3 regions of the Paenibacillus sp. FSL M7-1414 genome follow, and region 2 is predicted to be linked to each of the others. Evidence: predicted binding sites of a transcription regulator. Region 2 holds the regulator's gene; each other region holds the start of a gene.

Region 1 (4,935 bases), 840 kb from region 2:
CAACACTCTCTGCCAGTTTCATGGAAGTGGTGTTATCCACATTAATATGAGCTTCTATGCGGTGGAATTTCAGATGTTCGAATGGACTCCTCTGGACTGAATTTATGCTCATGGCATAGCACTGAAATAGTCCATAACCACGCTGCGAAACTCTAAAGCGGCTTTGGAAATATACCTGTTTTTATGCGAAAGTAAAGCGATTTTCCGAACGAGTTGGTGCTCCTCTACCTGAAGATATTTAATGCGCTCATGGGGGTTTCTGGCTGTGCTAGGTATAAACGCGAGACCGATCTCCGCCTCCACAAGGGCGGTTAATCTTGCAGGCTCATCACCTTCATATACATACTTCGGTAGGAAACCAGCGGATTGACATACGGAATCTACCATATCACGAACCCCATACCCTTGCTTCACCCCAACAAACCACTCGTCCTTAAGCTCGGATAATTTAATGCTACTTCGGTCTGCATATCGATGACCCATAGGAATAGCGACTACAATCGGATCGTCATATAGTATCTGACATTCGATATCGTCACCTTGAATCGGAGGGGAGGAGAGACAAAAGTCCACCTCGCCCCGATGTAGAAGTCTGGACATGTATTCTAACGAAACCATTTGCACATGGAACTGAATATCCGGCTTGTTTTTTCGGAATTCCCGGAGTATACCTGGCAAAGTACTTGCCGTAGTCACCGCCAATTGCAGTGTACCCTGATCCGGGTTGGAGAGGTCAGCAATTTCCCGCTTTCCTTGTTCCAATTCAAATAAGGCTTTTTCAGTTCGCTGAAGAAATATTCTTCCAAAGTCGTTTAGTCGTAGTTTTCTCCCGATTCGATCAAATAAAGGGACTCCCAGGTCGTCCTCTAATCGTTGTATCGTTTTGCTCAGGGAGGATTGCGTGACATGCAGCTTTCCCGCAGCTTCCGTAACATGTTCGCATCGGGCCACCGTCAGGAAATATTTTAGTTGAAGAAGCTCCATTTGCACCATCCCTTCATTCCTTCTAGTTCATCAAATCATAACATATAATGCGTTGGAATAAATGAATACGTTCAAGTAAGATAACAGCAGAAGAGAGAGAGGTGCACCAATGAACGTTCGAAATAAAGGATTGATGTTAGCTGTTGGACTCGGAATTATGTTGAATCCGTTGAATTCCTCCATGATTTCGGTGGCAATCTCCAGGTTACAACAAGTGTATCAACTTAATTTTACAGCCGTTTCGTGGATTATTTTATCATTTTACATTGCCAGTGCTGTCGCTCAACCCGTCATGGGCAAGTGTAGTGATTTGTTTGGCCGCAGGAAGATCTTCCTCATGGGTCTTGTTATTGTTTTTGTATCGTCCATGTTAGCTCCGTGGTCTCCCAGTTTTTCGTGGCTCATCGTATTCCGGATTGTTCAATCAATTGGCACAAGCATGATGGTGGCCGTCGGAATGGCGATTGTCAGAATGAACGTGACTGAAAAACAAGCCTCCGCCTTGTCCACCTTGGCTATATTCCTTTCTGGAGCGGCTGCAATTGGACCTTTTATTGGTGGAGTATTGATTCATTGGTGGGACTGGCACAGCATATTCTTCGTTAATATTCCGTTAGTCTTGGTGAGTTTTTGGTTCGCCTGGAAAACAATCCCGAAGGACGAGCAATCTCCGTCTATCTCTGGTCACATGTCCATTCGGCAATGGCTTGCGTTAATTGACGCACCAGGTATCCTGATGTTTACGGTAGCTTTGGTGACTCTGCTCATCGGTTTACTTTCAGTAAATTCCACAGGAGATATTTCAACATGGCATCTGCTGACAGGGGGGATCGGGTTAATCGCACTCGTCATGTTCTTCCGACATGAATTAAAAACAGCCACGCCTTTTATCCCTCTGCGAACGTTTGCCTCATATCCGGAGATGACTTGGGTGAATGTGCAATACATGCTGGTGAACATCCTGTTTTACGCACTTTTTTTTGGAGTTCCTACGTATTTGAAGCAGGTACGTCATCTCAACGAAGTTCATACAGGAATGAGCATGCTAGCTTTGGGGTTATGTTCAGTCATTATTGCTCCGATCGCAGGACGCTGGATTGACAGATCAGGATCACGGCCAGCTCTGATCGTATCCGCTTCTTTAATGACATTTGGATCTATATTGATCGTTGTTATGAATGAAACTTCTCCAATCTTCATAATCATTGTTGCCTTAGCTTTATTTGGCATAAGTAACGGCCTAAACGCGGTCGGTATGCAAGCAGCTCTGTTCAAAAGCACACCCAAAGAAATGATTGGAGTCGCATCGGGTATTTTTAATACATCACGCTATCTGGGGACCATTTTATCGTCGTTATTGATTGGAATTGTTATGGGGGATACATTCAATGTGACAGGATTTCAGATGCTTGGAATCATCCTTACGGTATTAGCTGCATCACTGATCATGATGAGCATACGTCGCGAGGCAGGTGCGGTGAGTCCGGAGAAAGTAAAATAGAGAATCTTCCGTGCAATAACACGTTTACACCCAATGAATCAATAGCTCCATTGGGTGTATTTTTTGATTTTCACCAAGTTGTCAGAAAGAGTTGATCCTTTCTTGAACGTTTAGGGTAGAAGCCGTGTCTTTGATTGAATTAGGTAAAAATAAAGATATAATAATTTTGATTAATAGGCTTGGTTAGTACTTTAAGTGCATCAATATCAGATTTTAATAGGCATCCAATGCTTGTTATTATCGGGGGCCTACAGGAGTAAACGCATTATAGGTGTGGCAAGATATCGTCATACCTAACTTTGTGAAATTTTTCGCAATTCTGCATTGAGCTTGGCCAAATCTGATATTGAATGTTTCTAAATTGAACAGAGTTTGAAAGGAGGCAACACAAAGAATGGCTATTGATACGGTTTTATGGAGCAGGCTAGTGACTGGTTTGACGCTCGGGTTCCACGTGATTTTTGCAACGCTTGGTGTCGGCGTACCTTTGATGATTGCTATTGCAGAGTTCATCGGCATTCGGAAGAAGGATCACCATTACATACTTATGGCAAAGAGGTGGTCCAGAGGGTTTGTCATTTCTGTCGCGGTTGGTGTCGTGACAGGCACAGCGATCTCACTACAGTTGGCCTTGGTATGGCCGAATTTTATGAAGCTGGCCGGGAATGTCATTGCACTGCCACTATTTATGGAAGTATTTGCATTCTTTTTTGAAGCCATCTTCCTGGGAATTTACTTGTATACGTGGGATCGGTTCAAAAATCCGTATATCCACTGGTTGCTGACTATTCCGATTGTCGCCGGGGCAGGCATGTCAGCTGTTTTTATTACAACAGTGAACGGATTCATGAACCAGCCTGAAGGTTTTGTCATGGAAGCAGGTCAATTCATGGCAGTGAACCCCGTACAAGCGATGCTGAATACGGCGACGTTCTCCAAAGTGTTCCATGTATTAAGCTCGGCTTATCTGACAGGAGCTGCCCTGTTAGCAGGAATAGCAGCCTTTGCGATGCTGAGAAAAGGAGTGTCGGCCTACCACAAAAAAGGCTTGAATCTCATGATGGCCGTTGTGCTGGTATTCAGTTTGTTAAATTCTTTAGCTGGAGATGTGTCTGCCAAGTTTTTGGCTGAGCATCAGCCGGAGAAGCTCGCAGCTGCCGAGTGGCATTTCGAGACGGAAAGTGGCGCGGATTTGATTTTTTTGGGATGGCTGAATGCAGAACATGAAATTATAGGCGCTCTTCATTTGCCGAAACTGCTCAGTTTCCTTGCCTTTGGAGACTTTAACGCCGAGGTAACCGGGCTGAACGAATTTCCACCAGATGAACACCCGCCCTTACTTGTGCATTATTTGTTTGATCTAATGGCTGGTATTGGATTCGCTCTGCTTGCTATATCAAGTCTGTACTTCCTGTTTGTATTCTGGAAGAAACGTAATCAGTTTAACAAGTGGATGCTTCGTATGGTTGCACTCAGTGCACCGCTTGCTTTTCTAGCCGTTGAGATGGGTTGGTTCTATGCAGAGATCGGGCGGCAGCCATGGATCATCCGAGGTTATATGCGGGTAGAAGAGGCCGCTACTTCTTCACCGAGTGTGAGAATTTTATTTTTCGTCTTCTTGCTTCTCTACATCCTGCTAGGCGTTATGTGTGTCGTCGTACTGAGACGGTTGTTCAATAATAATCCTGCTGAACTCGAGATGGAGAAATGGTTGAAGGAGAAGCATGATCAATCAGCCAAGAAAGGGGGTCAGGCATAATGAGTTATGAATTAATTGGTATTTCGGTACTCTGGCTGTTCTTGTACGGCTATCTTATTGTAGCTTCCATCGATTTTGGAGCAGGTTTCTTTGCCTTTTACGCACGCTTGACGAAGCAGGATCATCTGATTAATCGTCTGATCTCCCGTTATCTATCACCGGTCTGGGAGATCACCAATGTATTTTTTGTCTTTTTCTATATTGGTATCGTCGGATTTTTCCCGGACACGGCCTATTATTATGGCTCCGCGCTGCTTGTTCCAGGAAGTATTGCCGTCATTCTACTTGCCATTCGTGGGTCGTTCTATGCTTTCGAAAATTATGGTTCCAAAAAAAGTATCGTGTATTTGTTCTTATATGGAGCTACGGGTCTACTTATTCCGGCGTCATTGTCAGTGGCACTGACCCTTTCTGAAGGTGGCTTTATTTTGAAGCAGGGAGATACCGTTTCCCTGGATTACTGGGCGCTATTTACGAATCCATTATCGTGGAGCATCGTTGGACTGGCGATCGTGTCCGTATTGTTCATTAGTGGGTCATTTCTCACATTTTACGCTTCTCGCGCAGAGGACCATTCGGCATTGAAGCTGATGCGGAACTATGCTTTGTTCTGGAGCACACCGACCATTATTCTCGCGCTGACTGCATTTATATATTTGGGTCAACACAATGAGCGTCATTTTCAAAATAT
Region 2 (4,935 bases):
CAGGGCGCTATCCAGCATCTCTTTGCGGTTTGTTGCAGCGATAACCAGAATTCTTGGCGTATCGGAAGAATAGATTCCATCCATTTCCGTCAGGAGCTGATTCAGGGTCTGATCATATTCACGCTGTTGACCACCCTCACGTTTCCCCCCGATGACATCGATTTCATCGATAAAGATAATAGCGTTTTCCTTATTTTCCTTGGTGGCACGAGTTCTCGCGTCCTTGAACAAATCCCGAATTCTGCTGGCACCCACACCAACATACATTTCCACGAACTCACTACCCGATGCTGCTACAAAAATAGAATCGGTGTAATGGGCAGCAGCCTTGGCCATCAACGTTTTCCCTGTCCCTGGAGGGCCCGTCAGCAAGATCCCTTTTAACGGGCGAATCCCGAACTTCCGGATTTCTTCATGTTTGATGAGAAAGTCAAGCGCTTCACGCAATTCCTGCTTAGCACTGTCCTGTCCACCAATTTCTTCAAAAGTAAGCTTGGAAGGTCCTTTTTTCTTCCGTTTACGTTCCTGTGCAGCGCCTACTGTAATCCCGCCACGCATTTGCATCATGAACAGCAAAGCTCCGACAAGCACTGCTGCAATCAGGATCGGAACAATATTAACACCAGTAAAAGCAAGGAAAATAATCAATACGGGAAAAAATCCGATGGCAACTTCTTTTGTCCACTTAGGCATTAGGCCACACTCCTATCTGACCGGGCACACGCGGCAGAATAATAAACTTGCTGGCATCTCCGTCTCTGAGACTGACATATACATTGTTGTCATCCATCGCTGTATTTACCTTAATTCCATTCGTCGCCATCTTTGACAACGTTGGTGTAATCTCGGTGTATTGCTTGTTCTCCATCGCCTGAGCTACGGTGAACATCGCATCACCCCACCAACTTTCCAGTGCTTCACTGGAATGATCCACAACATCCAACTTTAGTGAGCGTGTTCCAATCAGGGTCTGTCCTTCTTTGTGAATATATTGTACCAGTCTGCCCAAATCAACATCAGGTTGCAGATCAAGTTTCAATTGTACGTCATTGCGGTTAATAGTTAATTGAACGTCATTGACTCCATCGTACTGGGTTACCATTTTTTCAATCGGATTCTGCACAGCCACCTGACGATATACAAACCAACCTCCAAACAACACAACGGCTGAAATGACGGCAGTTATAGCAATAGGCAATACTTTTAGCTTCAAGTGAATTACCCCTCCCAGATTTTGGCCCAACCTACTGGCTTATTGGTATATACGAATATGTGCACATTGACTCCTGCGAGAATTTCGACAGGATTATTTGTTTTGAATATAACTTTGAGTACATATCTGAGTATATCACATCGTATATACAATTTCGAAGGCGAAAATATGAATAAATTATTAATTTTAACTATTTAAATCAAAAATGTTTACAGACAACACAAAGAACCGGTTCAGTCGGATATCCGTCTGCCGGTTCTTTCATTTCTTTAATTCTCTAGTTATGTCGCTCTATTTGTTCTAGCTGTTCGGGAGTGTATAGACCAGGTCCACCTGTTCTCCGTTGCTAAAACGATAAAAGCGATAGTGGTTATGCGTACCGTCTTTATAATACACTTGCCACACATATATTCCATTCACAACTCCGGGCATGATTCGTTTAATCTCACCGGCAGGAACTTCAGAACTGAAGCGATTGCGTATCTGCGCTTCGGACATGCCATTCTGCAGCAGCTCACTGTGTACAGCGTTTGCACCCTTAACCGGTTGATTGTTTGCGTCGAACTTAACCCAGACCATAACATCCTGGTTATTCTTGTTTTTGCCGATCAGGGTCCAGTAGATGTTGTCAGAGCCTTCTTTGTCTCCCCAGATGTACTTACGCAATTCATCATAGGATGTAATGCCCAGTTGCTCCTGTGCTGCTTGTATGGCGAGCGCTTCTTCCTTGCGTTGGTCCTGCGTGACATGAACGTAATAACGCTGAAGTCCAAACAGAATCAGAACCAGTGCAAGCAGCGAAATCCATATCCACTTCTTTTTTTTCTTCAAAAGCCGAACTTCCTTTCCCTATGATGCTGTCCTGCAATTAACGAGCAAGCAGACCATCAAATGCCAATTGAGACTCACGCAAAATGCGTTCTTCATCCAGCGTCAGACATTCGCCATGTTTCACTACTTGTTTTCCATCCACCCATACGTGTTCAACATCTTTGGCAGAAGCCGAGTAGATCGTATGTGAGATCAGGTCTGTATGTGGATAGAAATGTGCCTGTTCAATGTTAAGGGCGATAAAATCAGCCTTCATGCCAACCTGAAGTGCTCCGGTATTATTCAAGAAGATGGATTTGGCACCGTATGACGTTCCGAGTAATAACGCTTCGCCTGCTGGCACTGCCGTCGGGTCACCAGATACACCTTTGTGGATCAATGCAGCCAGTCTCATTTCCTCGAACATATCCAGGTTGTTGTTGCTTGCCGGTCCGTCTGTTCCGAGTGACACGGTAACTCCTGCTTTCAGCAACGCAGGTACCCGCGCAACACCGGAAGCGAGTTTCAGGTTACTTCCCGGGTTATGGGATACAGCCACATCATGACGGGCCAGAATCTCAATCTCTTCATCATTCAGATGCACCGCATGTGCAACCAGGGATGGACGAGAGAAAAAGCCCAGTTTCTCCAGATGTGCCACAGGACGCAGTCCATAATCAGCCACGTTCTGCTCGACTTCACGAAGCGTTTCCGACATATGTGTATGAAGGGGAAGGTTTAGGTCGTTCGCGACCTGCACAAGCTTCTCTATGTAGTCAGGAGGGCATGTATATGGTGCATGTGGCGAGATTACGGTTGTAATGCGACCATCTGCCTGTCCATTCCACTCACGCGCAAACGCAGCCGACTCCTCCAGCTTCCGCAATTGTTCTTCCTCCGAGCACAACCCGATTACACCACGTGCCAGTGCTGCTCTAACGCCGGATTGCTCCACAACTTTGGCAACTTGATCCATGTGATCGTACATGTCCAGGAAAGCTGTAGTTCCGCCTTTCAACATTTCAAGCACCGATAGCGAAGTTCCCCAATATACGTCTTCTGAAGTCATTTTCGCTTCCATCGGCCACATTTTTTCCTGCAACCATACTTGCAATGCAAGATCGTCTCCGTGCCCTCTGAGCAACGACATCGCTGCATGACCATGCGTATTGATCAGACCCGGCAGGAAGAACAGTCCTTTTCCATCCACTTTGGTACAATTTTTGTCTTCATCCGGCAATGTCTCACCAATATGCACAATCTTGTCATTCTCAACAACCATGTATCCGTGGACCACGTTCCATGTTGTGCCGCCTTCATTAACAGCAAATTTGCCATTGTGAATTACCCATCTATTTGTTGTCATCTTCCTCGTCGTCCTTTCCAGTATCCAAGTAATAGGCCAAACTAAGCAGATCTGTTGTAAAGTCAGCATGGTGAATGCGGATATGCGGCGGTGTTTTTAGAATGGTTGGTGCAAAATTAAGGATCGCTTCAATTCCTGATTCAATAAGCTGATCGGCTACATTTTGGGCTTCCGTATCCGGAACCGTGATAATTCCGATGCGAATGTTTTCCATTTTAACCGCTTCCGTCAATTCATCCATTGGTTTTACCGTCAAACTGTTGATTTGACTACCTATCTTCGGTCCATATGCATCAAATACAGCAACAATCTTCATGTTGTCTTTCAGATATGCGTTGTAGTTGGACAAGGCTTGACCGAGGTTACCCGCTCCTACCAGAGCTACATTAATTTGCTGATCGATTTTGAGAATGTGACGAATTTTCTCGATCAGATAGGATACATCATACCCGATCCCTTTACGACCAAAATCACCGAAGTAAGCCAGGTCTTTACGAATTTGGGCCGGATTCAGATCCAGCCTCTGTCCAAGCTCTTGAGAAGAAACAGTAGCCACCTCACGCTGATGCAACTCGTTCAAATAACGCAAGTATACAGGCAGACGTCGTACCACCGCTTCCGAAATTTTATCCGATTTCATTCTTGCTCCCCCTTACCAAGGCCACGATAAAATAATAGATGAAAAGATGAGCATTCTGTATAAAACTCAAAGATAAACGTGACATTTTATACAGAATGCTCCTTGTAATTTGGGTTATAAGTTCTTACGTGCAACTGCTTTAATCGGATACGGAAATATCTAATAAAGTTTAACGCCAAACGATAGTGTCATGCAATGATATAACGAACAAAACAACCATTATTTTTGTTCATTAGCAGGTTTTTCCAACCACTCGGTGATTCGTGGAACCATTTGCTCCGTGAGCATATGCTCCATTTTGGGACCAGGTAATGAATACAAAAAGAATTTACCATAATACGCTTCAATCACCCGTGTATCATAAACAATGACAATTCCTCTGTCCTTTGCTGTACGCACCAATCGGCCAAATCCCTGTTTGAAACGGATGACCGCTTGTGGCACGGACAGTTTCATGAACGGATTTTTCTTCTGTTCCTGAAGCAACTCACTCTTGGCTTCCACCAACGGATGATTCGGTGGCTGGAAAGGCAGTCGAACAATAGCGAGACAGGTTAGGGCCTCTCCCGGGATATCTACACCCTCCCAGAAGCTGCTTGTGCCCAGAAGTACCGTTGCTTTGGCATCTTGAAACCTGCGAGTCAATTTGGAACGACTTCCACTGTCAACGCCTTGCCCAAGCAACGAGATGTCGTTGCCAGACAGTGCCTCCTTCAGCGGATCATAGACCTGTCGCAGCATCTTGTATGAAGTAAACAGAACCATCATGCGTCCACGCGTAGCAATTGCCGTCTCTGCAAGTGATTGCACCAGCATATTAACAAAGTGCGCATCACCCACACTTCCCTTCACACTCGGGAAATCACGCGGAATCACCAGAAGTGCCTGATCGCGATAGTTGAAAGG
Region 3 (4,935 bases), 2.3 Mb from region 2:
GACTTGTTGTTTGGTCTCCAGTGGAAGTCCGGGACGATCCCAATTAATGCCGTGACAGATGCCAAGACTGCCGGGTTTGTAGGTGATGGGTTGCCACAGACAGCTGGCATAGATCACTGGGCCGCGCGCTGCTGCTGCCATCCGGTCAAAGGCTTCCGGTACATTATCCATGTCGTACGAATAACCAAATACGTCAATCTGCTCCGTCCGAGTCTGGAATGCTTCAAAATAAGAGAGCTGATGAACTTCGGGAATATGCCCGAGTCCTCGGATGACACTGCACAGATCCAGAATATATCGCTCCAGTCCACCACCAAATACACGACCGAATTCCCGGTTGTACCCGTCGGTGAAACTATGCGTCAGAATACTCACCACGCCCATCTCACGGTCCCTCCTTCCAGGGAATCAGCCGAGGTTCCGGATCGAGAATAGACTCGTAATGTGCAAGATTGCCCCACTCACCGCTAGGATCAATGCGCTTGTAACGCAAATATTTACGAACCCGGTCCTCCAGACTGCCTGCCCATCCGAGATGCTGAACCTTCAATTCCGTGCTGACCCCAGGCAATACCGTGCAGGACAAGGGAAGGCGGGGAACATGGTGATTCTGTTGTGGATAAAAATAAGGATATCCAGGCATATACCGTACAAGTGAAGCGGTATGCCGTTTGTGCAGAGACCAGAGATCATCTTCCCGGTAGTGGGTCCGGCCATCCCACATATCGTAGAATCGGAATGCAAACCAGTCCGCATACTCCTGATTAATCAGAGTGCGTATGGCTTTCTTGGCCTCTGAGCTGTACAGCTCATCCGCATCAACTGAGAGCAACCAGTCGGGACATGTTCCCGCAGCCGCTTGCCACAAAGTGTTACGAAGACGCCATTCCTCAGCGAACAGCGGTTTCTCCAGTACTTCCAGACGGACCACTTTAGGGTAGGCTTTACATATATCCGGTGTTCCGTCTGTGCTGGCATCGTCCACAATGACGATCTCATCCACGAACTCACTCAGATCATGCAATACTTCTTCAAGGTATCGGCCACGTTCATTGCGAACCTGGAGCATGGCGGTCAGCTTGTTGCCTTTGCTTTTGCGAACCCGACGAATGGAGAAAGGCTCTTTGAATACACTTGTTTCCTCTTGTGTTACAGCAGCATTCTGTTCTGCCTGACCTTGTGAATCATTCCAGTGATGCACTTGGCTTCGGATGTCCTGCGTTGGTTGTGCATGATCCGGGGTGTGATCTCCATGTTCCAATGCGTCTGTATGTGTTCGATCGACTGTTTCGGTTGGCGTGTAAGTGGTTTCGGTTCGGATATTCCTGTGCACCATTGGCCCATTCAACTGTTGTTTACGCTTCTTCGGGTCCAGCATCATGGCACCTCCCCAAGCAATTGCTGTACAGCATGATCCAACAGCTCCAGCTCCACAATCCGGGCCAGCGCATCTTCATCCTCCAGTGCTGTCTCAAGGAAATGTCGGACTGCCCCGTGTCGTTCCCCTCGCAGTGCCAGCGCACTACCGGATAATTGCTGATAATCCCGGCGACTGGCATCATCCTGAATATCGACTGCATGCACCAGAGCCAGTGCTTCTTCCACACGTCCAGTCTCCTGGTAGATGCGGAATTTCCAATGTCTCGCCGTTTCTCCGCCAAGTTCGTCCAGGATACGCAGGGCGTTTCCGTAATCATCGTTCATACGCAGTAGTTCCGCTCGTACAAGTTGATCTTCTCCCGCCTCAAACCAGCGACAGAGCTGTTCATAATGATGGCGTTCCTGTTCTTCGGCTGCACTAATTCCATACACCAGCAGGGCGTCCTCCAACTTGCCGGACCGGGCATGAATGGCAGACAGGAAGCGATAGTGGGAGACCACACAATCACTGCGACCGTTCAAGACCGCATGGGTAAAGGCCTCTTGCAGTGAATTGATAGCCCGAGAATCTTCAAGCAAGTACTCATAGGCTGCCAGCAAAAAGGATATCGTCTCGTGTGGGCCTGCTTTGGCCCGGAGCTGGCGGTAGAAGTCGGCACGTACACTGCATTGAAGCAGGGTGACGCTATCTGGAGTGCCTGACAGGATCTGCCGCAGCGCATGCAAGAAGAGCAGTTCGTAGTCCCGGAGAGGGACTTCGAGATCATCCTTTTGCATCGTACCCGCAGGTGCAGGGTCTTCTCCGCCCAGCCAGATGGCACGTACGCCTTGGAATAACAGCCTCATATAACGTGTTTCGGAGGATGTGCCGACCAGATCGGCGATGCCGACCAGTTTGGAAATACTGCTCTCCCATAGCGGAGATTCTGCTTCGTTTCCAGCAGGCTCAGGGAGCAGGGCAATACATAGCTCAGGCTCCAGCGAAGCCGTAGCTATTAGCCAGTAGGGATGGGCGACCACGGCTACGGTGCGAGGTTCCAGCAATAGCTGCTCAGCCTCAGGGAGGGAGATGACGGTAATGACCGGAGGTACATCTTCTGTTTGCGTCAGGCTGCTGACATAGTAGACCTCTCCCTCGATCGACAGCAGTGCAGCAATATCGGGATAGGGAAAGGATGACCAGCCTCCTTTGCGAGGGAAGAGAACATACCGGACAGGGGGCTGTGTTGTACTGGCCTTATCCAGGCTGGCTTCGGCGTCTTCACCTGGTAGTGGTGCAGGTTTTTCCATGAATAGTTCACCTCACCTTGACTGTAATATGGAGCGTCTTCACTCTGCATGTGCTTCATGCTTTCACTTCATATGTAAAGCCCTCACGGTACTTCGCATGATATGCCTGAGACTAACATATGGGCATTCCGTCCCAAACATGAGTATCTTCCATGAATAGATGCAGTTGGCAAGCTGTGATAATAGGCTGAATTTTATCTTTTGTGTGACCAGGATCACTTTTTTTTGCTCTAGAGACGAAGATTGTGATAATTCTCACATGTATAAAATAGGTAATCTGGCACAATACGTTCATCAACGTATTTGGCGGACAGACAGCGAAGGTGCAGCTTCAATGCCAAATACGCATACTGCGAAGTGAACAGAAAGAAGGGGTAACGGTATGGATCCGATTATGTTATCGCGTATCCAATATGCACTTACAACGATTTTCCATTTCTTTTTTGTCCCGCTATCCATCGGTCTTGTACTGTTGGTTGCAATCATGGAGACGTTGTACGTTGTTAAGGGTAAGGAGATCTACAAAACGATGGCCAAGTTCTGGGGCAAGCTGTTCCTGATTAACTTTGCCGTCGGGGTAGTCACAGGTATTTTGCAAGAGTTCCAGTTTGGTATGAACTGGTCCGAGTACTCCCGATTTGTCGGGGACGTATTCGGTGCGCCACTGGCTATTGAAGCGCTACTGGCGTTTTTTATGGAGTCTACTTTTATTGGATTGTGGATATTTGGATGGGATCGTTTGTCCAAAAAAGTGCATCTGGCCTGCATCTGGCTGGTGTTTGTCGGCACATTCCTGTCCGCGCTGTGGATTCTGGCAGCCAATTCATTTATGCAACATCCTGTTGGGTTTGAGATTAACAACGGTCGAGCCGAGATGAATGATTTTTTTGCACTCATCACAAATGGTCAGCTTCTCGTTGAGTTCCCACATACAGTCTTTGGGGCATTGATGACAGGGGCCTTCGTCGTAACCGGGATCAGTGCCTACAAATTGATGAAAAAGCAGGATGTGGAGATTTTCCGCAAATCGTTTAATATTGCGATCATTATCGCTCTTGTTTCTTCATTCGGCGTCGCATTCTCGGGTCACTTCCAGGCACAATATCTGGTGGAGACACAGCCGATGAAGATGGCAGCCAGTGAGGGCACATGGACAACGACAGAAGATCCGGCGCCATGGACGGTGGTCGCTTTTATTGACCCGGATAAACAGGAGAGTACGGGTGAGATCAAAATCCCTGGATTGCTCAGTTATCTGTCCTACAGCAAGTTCTCCGGTAGTGTCAAAGGTATGAAGGAGCTTCAAGCTGAGTATGAACAGACGTATGGACCGGGGGACTACATCCCGCCGGTACGGACAACATTCTGGAGTTTCCGCATTATGATCGCAGCGGGTGGTTTAATGATTGCATTGGCGCTATACGGTACGTTCCTAGCCATGCGTAAGAAGCTGGAGGTCGCTGGAAAGTGGTTTATGCGTCTGATGGTGTTCGCCATCTCCCTGCCGTTTATCGCCAATACGTCAGGTTGGATTATGACCGAGGTAGGAAGACAGCCATGGACAGTATTTGGCTATATGACAACCGAAGCCGGGGTCTCGCCGAACGTATCCGCAGGAACGATCCTGTTCTCGACCATCGCTTTTACCGCTGCGTATACGGTTCTCGGAATCGTGATGGTATACCTGTTCGTACGTGAGATCAAAGCAGGACCGTTTGCGGTCGAGAAGCCAGAAGATCACGATGAATCGGCCGATCCGTTCGGCGTGGATGGAGGTTATTCCGTTGTCACTAAGTGAGTTGTGGTTTTTGCTGATTGCCGTATTGTTTGTTGGTTTCTTCTTTTTGGAAGGTTTTGATTTTGGTGTGGGGATGTCTACAGGCATTATTGCCAAAACGGACCGTGAACGCCGGACCCTGATCAACTCGATTGGTCCGTTCTGGGATGGTAATGAAGTATGGCTTATTACGGCAGGGGGCGCGATGTTTGCCGCCTTCCCTCACTGGTATGCCACGTTGTTCAGTGGTTTTTACCTGCCACTTGTAGTGGTGTTACTCGCCTTGATTGGTCGCGGAGTTGCTTTCGAATTCCGCAGTAAAATGAAACAGCAGCGCTGGCGCAAAACATGGGACATCATCATTGTGGTCTCCAGTGCGCTTTTACCGTTCCTGTTCGGCGTGGTTTTTGCCACGCTGATGAAGGGTCTGCCCATTGATGGGGAGATGCAGTTGCGTGCAGGATTCCTCGATATTGTTAATCCGTACA

Evidence for each region. The regulator Rex, encoded in region 2, represses fermentation and respiration genes when NADH is low (regulators of the CRP and FNR family bind a similar motif). The targets are predictions, from matches to a motif close to TTGTGAAATATTTCACAA.
Region 1: the regulator Rex is predicted to act here: its motif matches at 2,785-2,802, upstream of MHH92_RS15015 (cytochrome ubiquinol oxidase subunit I).
Region 3: the regulator Rex is predicted to act here: its motif matches at 2,914-2,931, upstream of MHH92_RS28600 (cytochrome ubiquinol oxidase subunit I).

The regions. Positions count from the first base shown of each region.
Region 1 is NZ_JBBOOS010000001.1:3,448,676-3,453,610, forward strand. Features, by position in the region: partial or broken gene MHH92_RS15000 (GNAT family N-acetyltransferase) at 1-82, opposite strand, end outside; gene MHH92_RS15005 (LysR family transcriptional regulator) at 109-984, opposite strand; gene MHH92_RS15010 (MFS transporter) at 1,094-2,485, shown strand; gene MHH92_RS15015 (cytochrome ubiquinol oxidase subunit I) at 2,880-4,244, shown strand; gene MHH92_RS15020 (cytochrome d ubiquinol oxidase subunit II) at 4,244-4,935, shown strand, end outside.
Region 2 is NZ_JBBOOS010000001.1:4,291,484-4,296,418, forward strand. Features, by position in the region: gene MHH92_RS18525 (AAA family ATPase) at 1-693, opposite strand, end outside; gene MHH92_RS18530 (hypothetical protein) at 686-1,213, opposite strand; gene MHH92_RS18535 (DUF5590 domain-containing protein) at 1,514-2,044, opposite strand; gene MHH92_RS18540 (amidohydrolase) at 2,082-3,389, opposite strand; gene MHH92_RS18545 (redox-sensing transcriptional repressor Rex) at 3,376-4,029, opposite strand; gene dinG (ATP-dependent DNA helicase DinG) at 4,249-4,935, opposite strand, start outside.
Region 3 is NZ_JBBOOS010000001.1:6,552,966-6,557,900, reverse strand. Features, by position in the region: gene MHH92_RS28615 (glycosyltransferase family 4 protein) at 1-384, opposite strand, end outside; gene MHH92_RS28610 (glycosyltransferase) at 386-1,381, opposite strand; gene MHH92_RS28605 (tetratricopeptide repeat protein) at 1,378-2,670, opposite strand; gene MHH92_RS28600 (cytochrome ubiquinol oxidase subunit I) at 3,053-4,468, shown strand; gene cydB (cytochrome d ubiquinol oxidase subunit II) at 4,413-4,935, shown strand, end outside.